DNA from 4 places in the Streptomyces sp. NPDC050145 genome. Region 1 is predicted to be linked to each of the others. Evidence: riboswitches for the same ligand, from Rfam matches in the RefSeq annotation. Region 1 holds a riboswitch; each other region holds the start of a gene.

The links. Region 1 has a riboswitch for cyclic di-AMP ahead of ACIBTU_RS03555 (M23 family metallopeptidase). Riboswitches for the same ligand answer to the same signal wherever they lie in the genome.
Region 2: another riboswitch for cyclic di-AMP. It lies ahead of ACIBTU_RS30200 (M23 family metallopeptidase); the one in region 1 lies ahead of ACIBTU_RS03555 (M23 family metallopeptidase).
Region 3: another riboswitch for cyclic di-AMP. It lies ahead of ACIBTU_RS27330 (NlpC/P60 family protein); the one in region 1 lies ahead of ACIBTU_RS03555 (M23 family metallopeptidase).
Region 4: another riboswitch for cyclic di-AMP. It lies ahead of ACIBTU_RS25210 (transglycosylase family protein); the one in region 1 lies ahead of ACIBTU_RS03555 (M23 family metallopeptidase).

What each region holds. Positions count from the first base shown of each region.
Region 1 covers NZ_JBITJS010000002.1:21,663-25,111, forward strand. Annotated here, with positions in the region: gene ACIBTU_RS03550 (aldo/keto reductase) at 1-134, opposite strand, end outside; gene ACIBTU_RS03555 (M23 family metallopeptidase) at 304-1,368, opposite strand; cyclic di-AMP (ydaO/yuaA leader) riboswitch at 1,380-1,533, opposite strand; gene ACIBTU_RS03560 (PP2C family protein-serine/threonine phosphatase) at 1,778-2,881, opposite strand; tRNA gene ACIBTU_RS03565 (tRNA-Met) at 3,095-3,168, opposite strand; gene ACIBTU_RS03570 (alginate lyase family protein) at 3,236-3,449, opposite strand, start outside.
Region 2 covers NZ_JBITJS010000017.1:113,235-116,683, reverse strand. Annotated here, with positions in the region: gene ACIBTU_RS30205 (GntR family transcriptional regulator) at 1-296, opposite strand, end outside; gene ACIBTU_RS30200 (M23 family metallopeptidase) at 564-1,367, opposite strand; cyclic di-AMP (ydaO/yuaA leader) riboswitch at 1,380-1,544, opposite strand; gene ACIBTU_RS30195 (M16 family metallopeptidase) at 1,820-3,187, opposite strand; gene ACIBTU_RS30190 (M16 family metallopeptidase) at 3,205-3,449, opposite strand, start outside.
Region 3 covers NZ_JBITJS010000014.1:148,902-152,350, reverse strand. Annotated here, with positions in the region: gene ACIBTU_RS27335 (tellurite resistance/C4-dicarboxylate transporter family protein) at 1-320, opposite strand, end outside; gene ACIBTU_RS27330 (NlpC/P60 family protein) at 409-1,623, opposite strand; cyclic di-AMP (ydaO/yuaA leader) riboswitch at 1,631-1,834, opposite strand; gene pcrA (DNA helicase PcrA) at 2,112-3,449, shown strand, end outside.
Region 4 covers NZ_JBITJS010000013.1:6,023-9,471, reverse strand. Annotated here, with positions in the region: gene ACIBTU_RS25215 (transglycosylase family protein) at 1-986, shown strand, start outside; cyclic di-AMP (ydaO/yuaA leader) riboswitch at 1,122-1,330, shown strand; gene ACIBTU_RS25210 (transglycosylase family protein) at 1,335-2,021, shown strand; gene eno (phosphopyruvate hydratase) at 2,519-3,449, shown strand, end outside.

The DNA of each region.
Region 1 (3,449 bases):
CCGCCGCCGGCGGTGTAGGCGTCGAGCACCGCGAAGGAGGCGGCCTCGTCCGCCGTCCAGCCGAAGACGTTGCCGCCGAGGGCGAGGGGGAAGACCTCGAGGTCCGAGGAGCCGAGAGAGCGCAGAGAAGTCATGAACGTTCTCAACGCCCGCGCAGAATCCGGTATTCCGACCGGAACCGAGCCGGTCCGGACCTGACGGCCCGTCGGCCTGCGGGCGCGCGCGGGCATGCACGCGGGCATGCGGAACCGGCAGCCCTGGCGTCGGGGGGTTGCCGCCAGGACCGCCGGGGCTGGGGGAAGGTCAGAGACCGAGGCCCTTGTCGCGCAGCCAGGCGGCCGGGTCGACGCCGGTGGCCTGGCCGTCGGGGTGGACCTCGAGGTGGAGGTGGGCGCCCGTCACGTTGCCGGTCGCGCCGACGCGGCCGATGACATCGCCGGTGCTGACCTTCTGGCCGACGCTGACGTTCATCGAGGACTGGTGGCAGAACCACAGCTCGGTGCCGTCGTCGAGGGTGAGGACGGTGCGGTACCCGTAGGCACCGGCCCAGCCCGCCTCGGTGACGGTGCCGGAGTGGATCGCGTAGATCGGCGTACCGGTGGAGGCCGCGAAGTCGAGGCCCGTGTGGTAGCCGGAGGACCACATGGAGCCGGGCTGACCGAAGGTGCCGGTGAGCGTGTAGGAGGCGACGGGGAGCTTGTAGCTCTTGGCCAGCTTGGCGAGGCGCTCGGCCTCGGCCTTGCGCTTGGCCTCCTCCTCGGCTGCCTTCTTCTCGGCGGCGGCCTTGGCCTCGGCGGCCTTCTGCTGCTCGGCGGCCTCTTCGGCGGCCTTCTGCGCGGCGGCCTCCTCGGCCGCCTTGCGCTCGGCCTCCTCGGCGGCGGACTGCTGCGTCTCGGCCTGGGCCATGATGCGGGCCCGCAGGGCCTCGCCCGCGTCGGACTGTCCCTGCGCGCCGTCGGTCACCGTGGTGAGCGGGGCGGCCTGGGCGGCCGGCGAGGAGTCGGACCCGGAGTCGGCGGAGTCGTCCGAGCCGGATATGAGCGCGCCCACGCCCGGCAGCGACTTGGCCTCGGGCAGCGAGTCCTTGACCGCGGACAGGTCGGGCATGGAGAGCGAGACGGCGGGCTTGCCGCCCTGCGCGGTCGCGATGCCGCCGGCTCCGACAGCGGCGATCACGCCGACGCCGAGAACCGTGGAGCTGCGCGCGAGTCCACCACGCTGACGGGCCACGCGGTGACGGCCGCGGACGGGTCGGACGGACTCCTCGGTGGGGTTCCACTCCTCCCAGTTCTCTCGCTCGACGCCGAAGTCGTCAGACGCTTCGGCGGAGCCGTAGGAGAACTCGGGGGCAGGACGGTTCGACGCCACGGGGGCGCTCTCCTTTCCTTCCTTCTCGCCTACCGGGTTAGCTGACGGGTTCGGAGCAGGAAGGTCTCCTACGGGCGTAGACGTACGCACATGCGTCGCTACGGTCCGATTCACCCCAAGTTGGTGGTTCCCCGGCTCCCTTGCGGGATTAAGCGCGTGCGCGCGGAGCCGACTCTTGTGACGGCTGGGACGACCGCGCTGCGTTATCGAACGTTAATAGACAGCCGACACGATTTCCAAGCCGTTCCCACTGATCGTTCACGTCTTTGGCCTGGACTTATCAGGGCACGAGCGGGCGGAATCGGGCGAGTTGACCCCTCGTCGGAGGGCACGGATCCGCCACGACTTTCTGACGCTGTATCAATTGTTATGCGCAGGGGTGCCGTTCGATCACCCCCCGTGATGTCGATCAAGGACGGCGTACGGCGAGCAGCGCCATGTCGTCCCGCGCGCCCCCTCCGGTGTGCGCGCGGACCTCCTCGGCGACCTCCGCGAGCAGCTCCTCCGGCCCGGCGAACCTCCGCCCCGCCAGCCGGTCCGCCGGGTCGTAGAAGACGCCGTGCACGTCGCGCGCCTCGGAGAGGCCGTCGGTGTAGAGCAGCAGCGTGGCACCGGCGGGGAACGTCTCCTCGGTCGCCCGGTCCGGCCAGGTGCCCAGCGCGCTCAGGCCGAGCGGCAGCGCGGCCTCACCCGGACCGAGCGTCCGCAGCGTGCCGTCGCCGTGCAGCAGCAACGGCTCGGGGTGCCCGCGGTTGAGCACCCGCACCAAGCCGGTGCCGTACGGGAACTCGGCGAGCACCGCCGTCGTGAACCCCTCGAAGTCGTCGACACCGCTGCGCCGCGTCCCCTCGCGGGCCAGCGCCCGCTCCAGGCGCCGGGCCACGTTCTCCAGGCTGCCCTCCTGCTCGGCGGCCTCGCGGAACGCGCCGATGACGACGGCCACCGCCGACACCGCGCCCATGCCCTTGCCCCGTACGTCGCCGACGACGACGCGCACCCCGTGCGGGGTGTCCTGCACCGCGTAGAGGTCCCCGCCGATGAACGCGCCCGCCTGCGCGGCCTCGTAGCGAACGGCGACGTCCAGGCCGCCGGTCCGGCCGGGCGGGGCGGGCAGGACGGCGCGCTGGGCCGCCTCCGCGATGTGCCGGGCGGAGGCGAGCTGTTCGCTGCTGTGCCGCACGATCCGGTTGATGAAGCAGGCGAGCAGGCAGACGGTGGCCACCGTGACCATCTCGGTCACGACGTCGGAGCCGAAGTCGTTCGTGAAGCGCAGATGGACGGCGACGATCGCCGCGATCGAGGCGACCCCGGCCAGGATCGTGGCGCGCATCGAGAAGAACGGGGCCGCCACCAGTGGCGCGGCGCTGAACAGGGGGGAACCGGCGAAGCCCGCCGGGGTGCCGTACTCGTAGACCGCGCCGCCGATGACGAGGAGTGCGGGGAGGACGCGCAGGACGGTGCGCAGACCACCGTTGCCCGGTGCGTGTGCGTGCCGCCCGCGTCGCTGCCCCACCGCTTCGTCTCCTGCCGCCTGCGCGCCCGAGTGTCCGGCGTCTCCCCAAGGTTTCCCGGGGCGGGCCGCGGCGGCGAGCAGTGCTGGGCCGTCCGGGTGCACGGTGGCAGCGGGATTTCGGCGAACAAGGCGAACAAGGCGAACAAGATGAACGAGGCGAACAAAAAAGAAGCGAGGCCGGAATCTTGGAAGATTCCGGCCTCGCTCTATCAGTAGCGGGGACAGGATTTGAACCTGCGACCTCTGGGTTATGAGCCCAGCGAGCTACCGAGCTGCTCCACCCCGCGCCGTTGAATGCAACAGTACGCCATCGGTGGAGGTAAACGCGAATCGGTTGCCGGGAGGCCCTCCTGGTCAGGCGGCCCGCGCGTGCGTGAGGGTCTCCCAGGCCACGAAGAGGTCGTCCGTTCCCTCGGGCCGTTCCTCGCGAGTGAGCCGGGTGGTCTGCGGCAGATCCATCCTCAGCCGCCCCCGCAGGTGCGCGAGGCCCACCTCGGTGTCCGGGCCCATGTCCCGCTGCACCTTGCCGCCGCACAGCCAGGCGGGGGCACTCGCGCCCAGCTGGTAC
Region 2 (3,449 bases), on a different contig from region 1:
GCGTCCGTGCGGCGCTGTGCCGCGCGGGCGGCGCCCAGCGGTTCGAGCAGCATGCGGATCTCCAGGAGGTCGGCCGCCTCCTGCTCGGTGGGCTCGGCCACGCACGCGCCCGCGTGCCTGCGCGTGACGACGAAGCCCTCCGCCTCCAGGGTGCGCAGCGCCTCGCGGACCGGAACGCGCGAGACTCCGTAGCGGCGCGCGAGCAGTTCCTCGGTGAGTCTGCTGCCGCGCTCGTACACGCCCGCGACGATGTCGTCGCGGATCGCCGCGCATACCGAGTGCGCGGGAATGCGCATGCCCCGACCTCCGCCTTGCTCTCCGCCCGCCCCGCGAAACGCGGACGGCGGGCGCCCCTGAAAGCGCGATCGGCACCGATTTCCGCGCGCTCGTCCAGTGACTCTATTCCACCGCGCCCGAATTTCCGACGGGAGCTTCTAATTGAGGGATATTTTTTGGACAGCGAAGACGCGGGGACCTGGGACTCGGTGAACGTTCGACCGAGCACGGGAACGCGAAAGCCCCGGCGCGCGGCCGGGGCTTTCTTGCATGCTGCGGGCGTCGGGTCAGATGCCGACGCCGTGCGAGCGCAGGTACGCGACGGGGTCGATGTCCGAGCCGTACTCGGGCGTCGTGCGGGCCTCGAAGTGGAGGTGCGGCCCGGTCACGTTGCCGGTGGCGCCGGAGAGGCCTATCTGCTGACCGGGCGTCACGCTCTGCCCGACGGAGACGCCGATCGACGACAGGTGGCCGTACTGGGTGTACGTGCCGTCGTTCATCTTGATCACGATGTTGTTGCCGTAGGCGCCGCCCCAGCCGGCTTCCACGACGGTGCCGGAGCCGACCGCGTGGACGCTCGTGCCGCTGGCGGCGTGGAAGTCGATGCCGGTGTGGCTGCCGGAGGACCACAGGCCGCTGGACGCCTTGTAGGCGGTCGAGACGTACGAGCCGGAGATGGGCGCCACGTAGGTGTTGAGGCGCTTGCGCTCGGCCGCGCGGGCGGCGCGCTCCTTGGCCGCGCGCTCCTTCTCGGCCTTCTCGGCGGCCTTCTTCGCGGCCTCACGCCTGGCCTCCTCGGCCCGGCGCTTGGCCTCGGCCTCGGCCTTCTCCTGGGCGGCGGCCTCTTCGGCGGCCTTCTTCTGGGCGGTCGCCTGGGCGTCGATCTGGGCGGCCAGGGTGTCGCCGATCGCGATGGCCTGCGTCAGACCGTTCTGGTCGGCGGGCGCGGCGGTGTCGGCGGCGAGAGCGGGGGCGGCGAGGCCTCCGATGACACCGGTCGTGGTGAGCGCCGCGACGCCGGCGACCTGCGCCGTGGTGCGCGTGAGGCGGCTCGGACGACGATGCTTCCCGGTGGCACGGGTGAACGCCATGGAGTGGCTGATCCTTTCCTTCCCTCTCGCCTACCGGGTTAGCTGACGGGTTCGGAGCAGGAAGGTCTCCTACGGGCCCCCTCCCCGTACGGGAAGAGCGTCCGATTCACCCCAGGGACTGCGGTGGGTCCCCGGCTCCCCTGGCTCGCGCCGTGGGGGACTCGGCGATGACTGTCCGGGGCCGCGGGCGCGGCTCATACGTGGCGAACAGCCGGACCGACGCTAAGCGGGACATCTTTCGATCGACAAACGGATCCCGGCTTTTGTAGCGCATGCCACAGGGCACACAGGCAACCTCTACATCAATTCGGGCATTTACGACGCGCGGTGACGCGTCGGGCGAACCGAACGGCACGCGCGGGAAACGTGAGTGACGCCACGAAGCCCCGGAGGCCTGTGTGGCTTCCGGGGCTTCGTCCCGTTTCGGGCGTCGCCGCCCTGGCATGGCGTCGTCAGCCGGCGACGACGGTGACCTCGCCGATGCCGAGGGCCTTGACGGGCTCCTCGATCTGCGCGGCGTCGCCCACGAGGATCGTCACCAGACGGTCCGCCGGGAACGCGCTCACGACGGCCGCGGTGGCCTCCACGGTGCCCGTGGCGGCCAGTTGGCGGTACAGCTGGGCCTGGAAGTCCTCGGGCAGCTGCTGCTCGTCCTGGTCGGCGAGCGTGCCCGCGACGGCGGCCGCGGTCTCGAACTTCAGCGGGGCCACGCCCACCAAGTTCTGCACCGCCGTGTCCCGTTCGGCGTCGGTCAGGCCTTCGGCGGCCAGCTTGCGGAGCACCTTCCACAGGTCGTCGAGCGCCGGTCCCGTGTTCGGCGTGTCGACGGAACCGCTGATGGCGAGCATCGCGGCCCCCGTGCCGTCCGCCGTGGAGCGCAGCACCTGGGCGAAGGAGCGCACCCCGTAGGTGTAGCCCTTCTCCTCGCGCAGCACCCGGTCCAGACGGGAGGTCAGCGTGCCGCCGAGGCAGTACGTGCCGAGGATCTGGGCGGCCCACACGCGGTCGTGCTTGTCGGGTCCGATGCGGCCGATGAGGAGCTGCGTCTGGACGGCCCCGGGGCGGTCCACGATGACGACGCGGCCGGTGTCGTCGGCGGTGACCGGCGGGACGGGGCGCGGCTGCGCCGTGTCGCCGGTCCAGGCGCCGAGCGTGTCCTTCAGGAGGGTGTCGAGGTCGACGCCCGCGAGGTCGCCCACCACGACGGCGGTGGCGGTGGACGGGCGGACGTGCCGCTCGTAGAAGGCGCGTACGGCGGCCGCGTCGATGTCGACGACGGTCTCCTCGCTGCCCTGCCGCGGGCGCGACATGCGCGCTGTGGCGGGGAACAGCTGCTTGGAGAGCTCCTTGGCGGCCCGGCGGGCCGGGTTGGCGCTCTCGTGCGGGATCTCGTCCAGGCGGTTGCGCACCAGGCGCTCGATCTCGCTGTCGGCGAAGGCGGGGGCGCGCAGGGCGTCCGCCAGCAGGCCGAGTGCCTTCGGGAGGCGGGAGACGGGCACCTCGAGGGAGACGCGGACGCCGGGGTGGTCGGCGTGCGCGTCCATGGTGGCGCCGCAGCGCTCCAGTTCCGCCGCGAACTCCTCCGCCGAGTGCTTGTCCGTGCCCTCGTTGAAGGCGCGCGCCATGATCGTGGCGACGCCGTCGAGGCCCTCGGGCTCGGCGTCCAGGGGGGCGTCCAGATTGATCTCCACGGCGACGACCTGCTGGCCGGGGCGGTGGCACCGGAGCACCGTGAGGCCGTTGCCGAGCGTGCCGCGCTGCGGGGCCGGGAAGGCCCACGGCTTGGCGTCGCCCGCCTGCGGGCGGGGGTGGAAGTCCATGGTCGCGAGCTGCTCGGTCACCGGCCCGCCTCCTCGTCGCTCTGGTCGCTCTCGTCGGATTCGTCGGTGTCCTCGGCCCCGGTGGGCTCGTAGACGAGCACCGAGCGGTTGTCGGGACGCAGGCGGGCCTTGGCGACCTCCTGGACCTCCTCGGCGCTCACCTCGAGGACGCGCTGCACGGCCGTGAGGGCGAGCTGCGGGTCGCCGAAGAGCACGGCGTAGCGGCACAGCTCGTCGGCGCGGCCCGCGACGGTGCCGAGCC
Region 3 (3,449 bases), on a different contig from region 1:
GCGACGAACAGCACCGGCCACACCACCACCGCGATCCCCAGCAGCACCTCGGCGAACCCGAGGCTGCCGGCCAGCGCGTACCGGGTGCCGAGCACACACGTCGCGGCCACCGCCGTGAGCGCCGCGGGCGTGTCCGCCTCCCGCTCCCAGCGACCCCGGTCCCCGAACAGACGGGCGCAGAAGACGACCGCGAGCAGCCCCCACAGCGCGGAGGCCAGCACGAGGAAGACCGCCGACAGCACGTTCTGCCCGAGCAGGTGCAGGCCGATCGACACGATGCCGGTGGCCATGACGGCCGCGCCGGCGGCCGGCGGGATCATCGCCCAGGGCGAGGCGGGTGCGGGGTCGGGGGTCCCGGGCACGTCCGGGCGGTCGCGGTCCACCGCCCGAACGTAACCGTGAGCGACGTCAGGCGGGGCGCACCACGCTGTGGATCGACGCCGTGCCGTCGTAGTAGATGGACTCCTCGCGCACGTACGCGCCCGGCTTCGGGGCGTGGATCATGATCCCGTCGCCCTTGTAGATGCCGACGTGACTGATGTCGTCGTAGAAGAAGACCAGGTCACCGGGCTGGATGTCGGACAGCGGGACCGTCGTGCCGAACTCCACCTGGTCCCAGGTGGTGCGCGGCAGCGAGACCCCGGCCGCCTTCCAGGCCGCCCCGGTCAGCCCCGAGCAGTCGTACGAGTCCGGGCCCGTCGCGCCCCACACGTACGGCTTGCCCTCCTGGGCCTTGGCGAAGGCGAGGGCCTTCGCGGCCTTCGTGGCGTACGAGGTGTCCGTCGAGCCGGAGCCGCCGGTCGAGGAACCCGAACCGGTGTCCGAGCCGGAGCCCGTCGAGGAACCGGACCCGGAGGCGTCCTCCTGCTGCTGCGCCTCCTCCGCGGCCTTCCGCTTGGCCTCTTCCTCGGCCTTCTGCTTCGCGGCCAGCTCGGCGGCCTTCTTGCGGGCCGCCTCCTGCTTCTGCCGCTCGATCGCGGCGAGCCGCGCCTTCTCCTCGGCTGTCAGATCCGACAGCAGCTTCCGCGCGTCGGCGAGCTTGGTCTGGACGGTCTGCTTGGACGTCTTCAGCTCGGTCTGCGACGTGGTCAGCTGCTTGAGGCTCTCCTGCGCCTCGGTGCGCTTCTTCGCCGTCTCGCGCTGCTGCACCTGGTAGTCGTCGACCGCCTTCTTCTGGCGGGACGTCAGCCGGCTCATCAGCTGGTCCTGGGCGAAGTAGTCCTCGGGGTTCTCCGCGAGGAACATCGTCGCCGTGTCGCTCACCCCGCCCGTGCGGTACTGCGCGGCGGCGAACCGGCCCAGCTCCTCGCGGGCCGTGTTCATCTTCTCGGTGCGCTGCGCGATGTCGTCGAGGAGGTGATCGACCTGCTTCTTCTTGCCGGTGGTCCGCTCCTGCGCCGCGTTGTACTTCTGCGTGGCCACCTCGGCCTGGCGGTAGAGCGTGTCGACCTTCTTCTGCACCTCTTCGAGGCTCGGCTTCGCGGGCTGGGCCGGAGCGGCCTGGGCCGTCTGCGAGAGCAGGGCGACGGAGGTGAGGGCCGCGGTCGTGATGCCGACCGCGGAGGTCGTACGGGTGCCTCCGGTCATCCGGGAGCGGGTACGCGGCTTGCGGTGCGACGCCAAAGCAGGCGACTCCTTCCGTGGTCCGCCTACCGAGTTAGCTGTCGGGTTCGGGCCCGTGCCCATCGCTTCGGTGCGCGGTGGTGCACGTCGTACGGAAGGCTGCCCTACGGTCAACCATCCGGCGCCGCCGGACTGTTGACCGATTCACCCCAAGGTCGGTGGGTCCCCGGTTCCCTGCCTCTCGGCGTACGGGACTCGGCGGGGGCTGCCCGCTCGCCGCGTTGTTCGCGGGCGGGGGGACGGGCTGCCCGCGCAGCACCGTAGCCAACTCGTGTTGCTGCTGTGAAGGTTGATGTTCGATATGCCCGATACATTTTCGTGACCATTTTCATGATCTCTACGCCGCGGGCCCCGAACGGGCTTTGCTGTCGCGCTGGGTGACCGGGTCATCGCAAAGGGTGTCGTGAGGGGTGTCTCCGTGAATGCGAGGAGCGTCTCGGTGAAGGTGACGGCGGGCTGTCGGTGGGGCGGCCTAGACTCGGAGAGCGATGAGCAGCCTCTTTGACGACAGCTTCCTGGCCGGCCTCCAGTCCCCCGCGGAGGAGCCCCCGCCGCCGCCCGAGGACGACCCCGAGCACCACGGGGCCCCCGAGCCGCTCCCGGACGACCTGTTCGGGGGGAAGTTCGACGCGCCCGTGGACCGGGACACGCACTACCGCGACGGGGCGCCCCGCCCCGCCCTGGACCCGGCGGCCCTCCTGGACGGGCTGAACGAGAACCAGCGGGCGGCCGTGGTGCACGGCGGCTCCCCCCTGCTCATCGTCGCCGGCGCCGGCTCCGGCAAGACCCGCGTCCTCACGCACCGCATCGCGTACCTGCTCGCCCAGCGCGGCGTGCACCCCGGCCAGATCCTCGCGATCACGTTCACGAACAAGGCCGCGGGCGAGATGAAGGAGCGCGTGGAGGCCCTGGTGGGCCCGCGGGCGAACGCGATGTGGGTCTCCACCTTCCACAGCGCCTGCGTCCGCATCCTGCGCCGCGAGTCCAAGAGGCTCGGCTTCACGTCCTCCTTCTCGATCTACGACGCGGCCGACAGCAAGCGGCTCATGGCCCTGGTCTGCCGCGACCTGGACCTGGATCCGAAGAAGTTCCCGCCGAAGTCCTTCAGTGCCAAGATCAGCAACCTGAAGAACGAGCTGATCGACGAGGAGGACTTCGCCGCCCAGGCCGCCGACGGTTTCGAGAAGACCCTCGCCCAGGCCTACGCGATGTACCAGTCCCGCCTGCGCGAGGCGAACGCGCTGGACTTCGACGACCTGATCATGACGACGGTCAATCTGCTGCGCGCCTTCCCGGACGTCGCCGAGCACTACCACCGCCGCTTCCGGCACGTCCTGGTCGACGAGTACCAGGACACGAACCACGCGCAGTACGCCCTGGTCCGCGAGCTGGTCGGCACCGCCGCCGCCCACGACGCGGAGGTGGAGGCGGGCATGGACGCGCCGCCGGCCACGGACGACCCCGGCCCGGCCGAGCTGTGCGTCGTGGGTGACGCCGACCAGTCGATCTACGCCTTCCGCGGCGCCACGATCCGCAACATCCTCCAGTTCGAGGAGGACTACTCCGACGCGACGACGATCCTCCTCGAGCAGAACTACCGCTCGACCCAGACAATCCTTTCCGCGGCCAACGCGGTCATCGAGCGCAACGAGTCCCGCAGGCCCAAGAACCTGTGGACGAACGCGGGCGCGGGCGCCCAGATCACCGGCTACGTCGCGGACACCGAGCACGACGAGGCCCAGTTCGTCGCCGACGAGATCGACCGGCTGACCGACGCGGGCGACGCGAAGGCCGGCGACGTCGCCGTCTTCTACCGGACGAACGCG
Region 4 (3,449 bases), on a different contig from region 1:
TCGCCGCCGGTGTCGCCGGCAGCGCCATCGCGATTCCGCTGCTCGCCGCGTCCAACGCGAGCGCCGCCACGACCCAGGCCTGGGACAGACTCGCCGAGTGCGAGAGCGGTGGCCAGTGGAGTCTCGACGCCGGTAACGGGTACTACGGCGGGCTGCAGTTCTCGCAGGAGCTGTGGGAGCAGTACGGCGGGCTCGACTTCGCGCCGAGCGCCGACCAGGCGAGCCGCTCGCAGCAGATATCCGTCGCCGAGAAGGTGCTCGACGACCAGGGGCCCGGCGCCTGGCCGAGCTGCTCCATCACGGCGGGCCTCTCCAAGAGCGACAGCTCGGCCGATGTCGACCCCGGGGCGAGCACGCCGCCGCCGGTCCTCGGCGGCTCGTCGGGCGGTCTCCTCGGCATCGGTGGGGACTCGAACGCCGACGACGGAGAGAAGAATCACGACGACGGGGGCAATTCGGACACCCCGTCAGGTGACGCCTCCGGGGATACCTCCGGTAACGCCAAGGGTGACGAACCCGACGGCAAGGCGAGCGACGAGCCGAGCGACGGCACCGGCGCCTCGCCCTCGGACGGCGCGACGTCGGACGAAGGCGACACGAAGGGCGAAACGGACAAGTCCGGCTCCGGCGCCTCCACTTCCCCGGACGAGTCGAAGGGCTCCGGCGAGCCGGACGCCTCCCCGTCCGCCTCCGACCCCGCCTCCGAGGACTCCGGCGCGGGCCGCCACCGCGGCGGGCAGGCCTCCGACGACACCGCCGACTCCCGTACCGGAGAGGGCCGTCACGCCTCCCGTGACGACCGGCGCGACGGCGACGCGTACACGGTGCGCGCCGGCGACAACCTGTGGGACATCGCCGACTCGCAGAACGTGGACGGCGGATGGGCCGAGCTGTACCAGCTCAACAAGAAGGAGGTCGGCTCCGACCCTGACCTCATCCTTCCTGGTCAGAGTCTGGATCTTGGGCTCGAATCGGGCGAAAAGTAGCGGGAGTTCAGGGCGGGTTGCTGTCTGAATGTCCGATTTGGCGAAAGTGAGAGATGGGTCTCAAAGGGCCTGATCCGCTTTGAAAACCGCCGGATCGGCTGCGTACGGTCTGACCGCTCGCCACAGCGGGCCCCGACGGATGTCACGCCGAATCCTGCCAACCTCCGTACGGGAACAGTCGACGCGTCAGCGCCGTGGGCAGGAGCGGGGGACCCAAGGTAGGCGCCGTCCGGAAAGCGATACTCCGGTACGGCTTGGGGTTAAGCCGCGCACTAGGTTGCGCGGCCGGGCACTCACTGGCCCGAACCCGACAGCTCACCTCGTAGGCGTCGGTGAGGGGATCTCTCCATGCTGTTCTCCAGCAAGGGCAAGCACCGCCGCCCGTCCAAGGCCGTCCGTGTCGCCACGCTCGCCGGTGTCACCGGTGCCGCCGTCGCCGTTCCGCTGATGGGTGCCACCGGCGCCTCCGCCGCCACCGCCTCCGAGTGGGACGCCGTCGCCCAGTGCGAGTCCGGCGGCAACTGGTCGATCAACACCGGCAACGGCTACTACGGCGGCCTGCAGTTCTCGTCCTCCACGTGGGCCGCGTACGGCGGCACCGCCTACGCCTCCACCGCCGACCAGGCCTCCAAGGCGCAGCAGATCTCCGTCGCCGAGAAGGTCCTCGCCTCCCAGGGCAAGGGCGCCTGGCCGTCCTGCGGTGTCGGCCTGTCCGGCGCCTCGACGTCGAACCCGGCCCCGGCCCCCGCCGAGCAGCAGCAGACCCAGCCGCAGCCCGAGCGCAAGGCCGAGCAGCCGGCCAACCGCTCGCAGGAGCGTCAGGCCCCGAAGGCCGCTCCGAAGAAGACCGTCACCACGCCGACCGGCAAGAAGGTCGCCAAGGGCGACGGCGAGTACAAGGTCAAGAAGGGTGACTCCCTCAGCAAGATCGCCGAGGCGCACCACACGACCTGGCAGAAGCTCTTCAAGCTGAACGACGACATCGTTCAGGACGCGGACCTGATCTACCCGGGTCAGCAGCTCCACCTGAAGTAAGCCGCACCCCTTATATAGGGGAGCGCGCTCCCGCACTCGGCATCGGCGGACGCCGAGTCGCTGGCCGCTCGCTGGCATGGACCTCCCGCCCCCGGATCAGGGGGTGGGAGGTCCTGCGCGTTCCCGTGCGCGCCACCGTCGTGGCTGGTCGCGCAGTTCCCCGCGCCCCTGAAATGCAGACCCTTCGGGTCGCATTTCCCCGATGAGCAAGCGCCCGATGAGATCGCGCACGAAGTGCGCATCTCAGGGGCGCGGGGAACTGCGCGAGAAGCCCCACCGGCCCGCAGCCCGCGACGAATCCGACCCACCCCCGAAGGAACCGTTCACCGGCCAACCACCGGCGGTATTTGTTCCCGTCGGAAACATTTCGCTCACGGCAGAGTCCAAGAGACGGGCGGTCGGCTGGCCGATGGCCCGCGTGCGGTTAGGCTCAAGCCATGCGGAACCGCGCACCGCGGCCCCGCACACTCCGCGTCACATCCCAGAAGGAGATGCTCGTGCCGTCCATCGACGTCGTCGTAGCCCGGGAAATCCTGGACTCCCGAGGCAACCCCACGGTCGAGGTCGAGGTCGGCCTCGACGACGGCAGCACGGGTCGTGCTGCTGTTCCGTCCGGCGCCTCCACCGGCGCTTTCGAGGCCATCGAACTCCGCGACGGTGACCCGAACCGCTACCAGGGCAAGGGTGTCGAGAAGGCCGTCCTCGCCGTCATCGAGCAGATCGGCCCGGAGCTGGTCGGCTACGACGCCACCGAGCAGCGCCTGATCGACCAGGCCATGTTCGACCTGGACGCCACCGACAACAAGGGCTCCCTCGGCGCCAACGCCATCCTCGGCGTCTCGCTCGCCGTCGCGCACGCCGCCTCCGAGGCCAGCGACCTTCCGCTGTTCCGCTACCTCGGCGGTCCGAACGCGCACCTGCTGCCCGTCCCGATGATGAACATCCTGAACGGTGGGTCGCACGCCGACTCCAACGTCGACATCCAGGAGTTCATGATCGCCCCGATCGGCGCGGAGTCCTTCTCCGAGGCGCTGCGCTGGGGCACCGAGGTCTACCACACCCTCAAGAAGGTCCTGAAGAGCAAGGGTCTGGCCACCGGCCTCGGCGACGAGGGCGGCTTCGCGCCGAACCTCGGCTCGAACCGCGAGGCCCTCGACCTCATCCTCGAGGCCATCAAGGAGGCCGGCTACATCCCCGGCCAGCAGGTCGCCCTCGCGCTCGACGTCGCCGCCTCCGAGTTCTACAAGGACGGCAAGTACCTCTTCGAGGGCAAGGAGCGCTCCGCCGCCGAGATGACGGAGTACTACGAGGAGCTCGTCGCGGCGTACCCGCTCGTCTCCATCGAGGACCCGCTGTTCGAGGACGACTGGGCCGGCTGGAACGTCATCACCGCGAAGCTCGGCGACAAGGTCCAGCTCGTCGGTGACG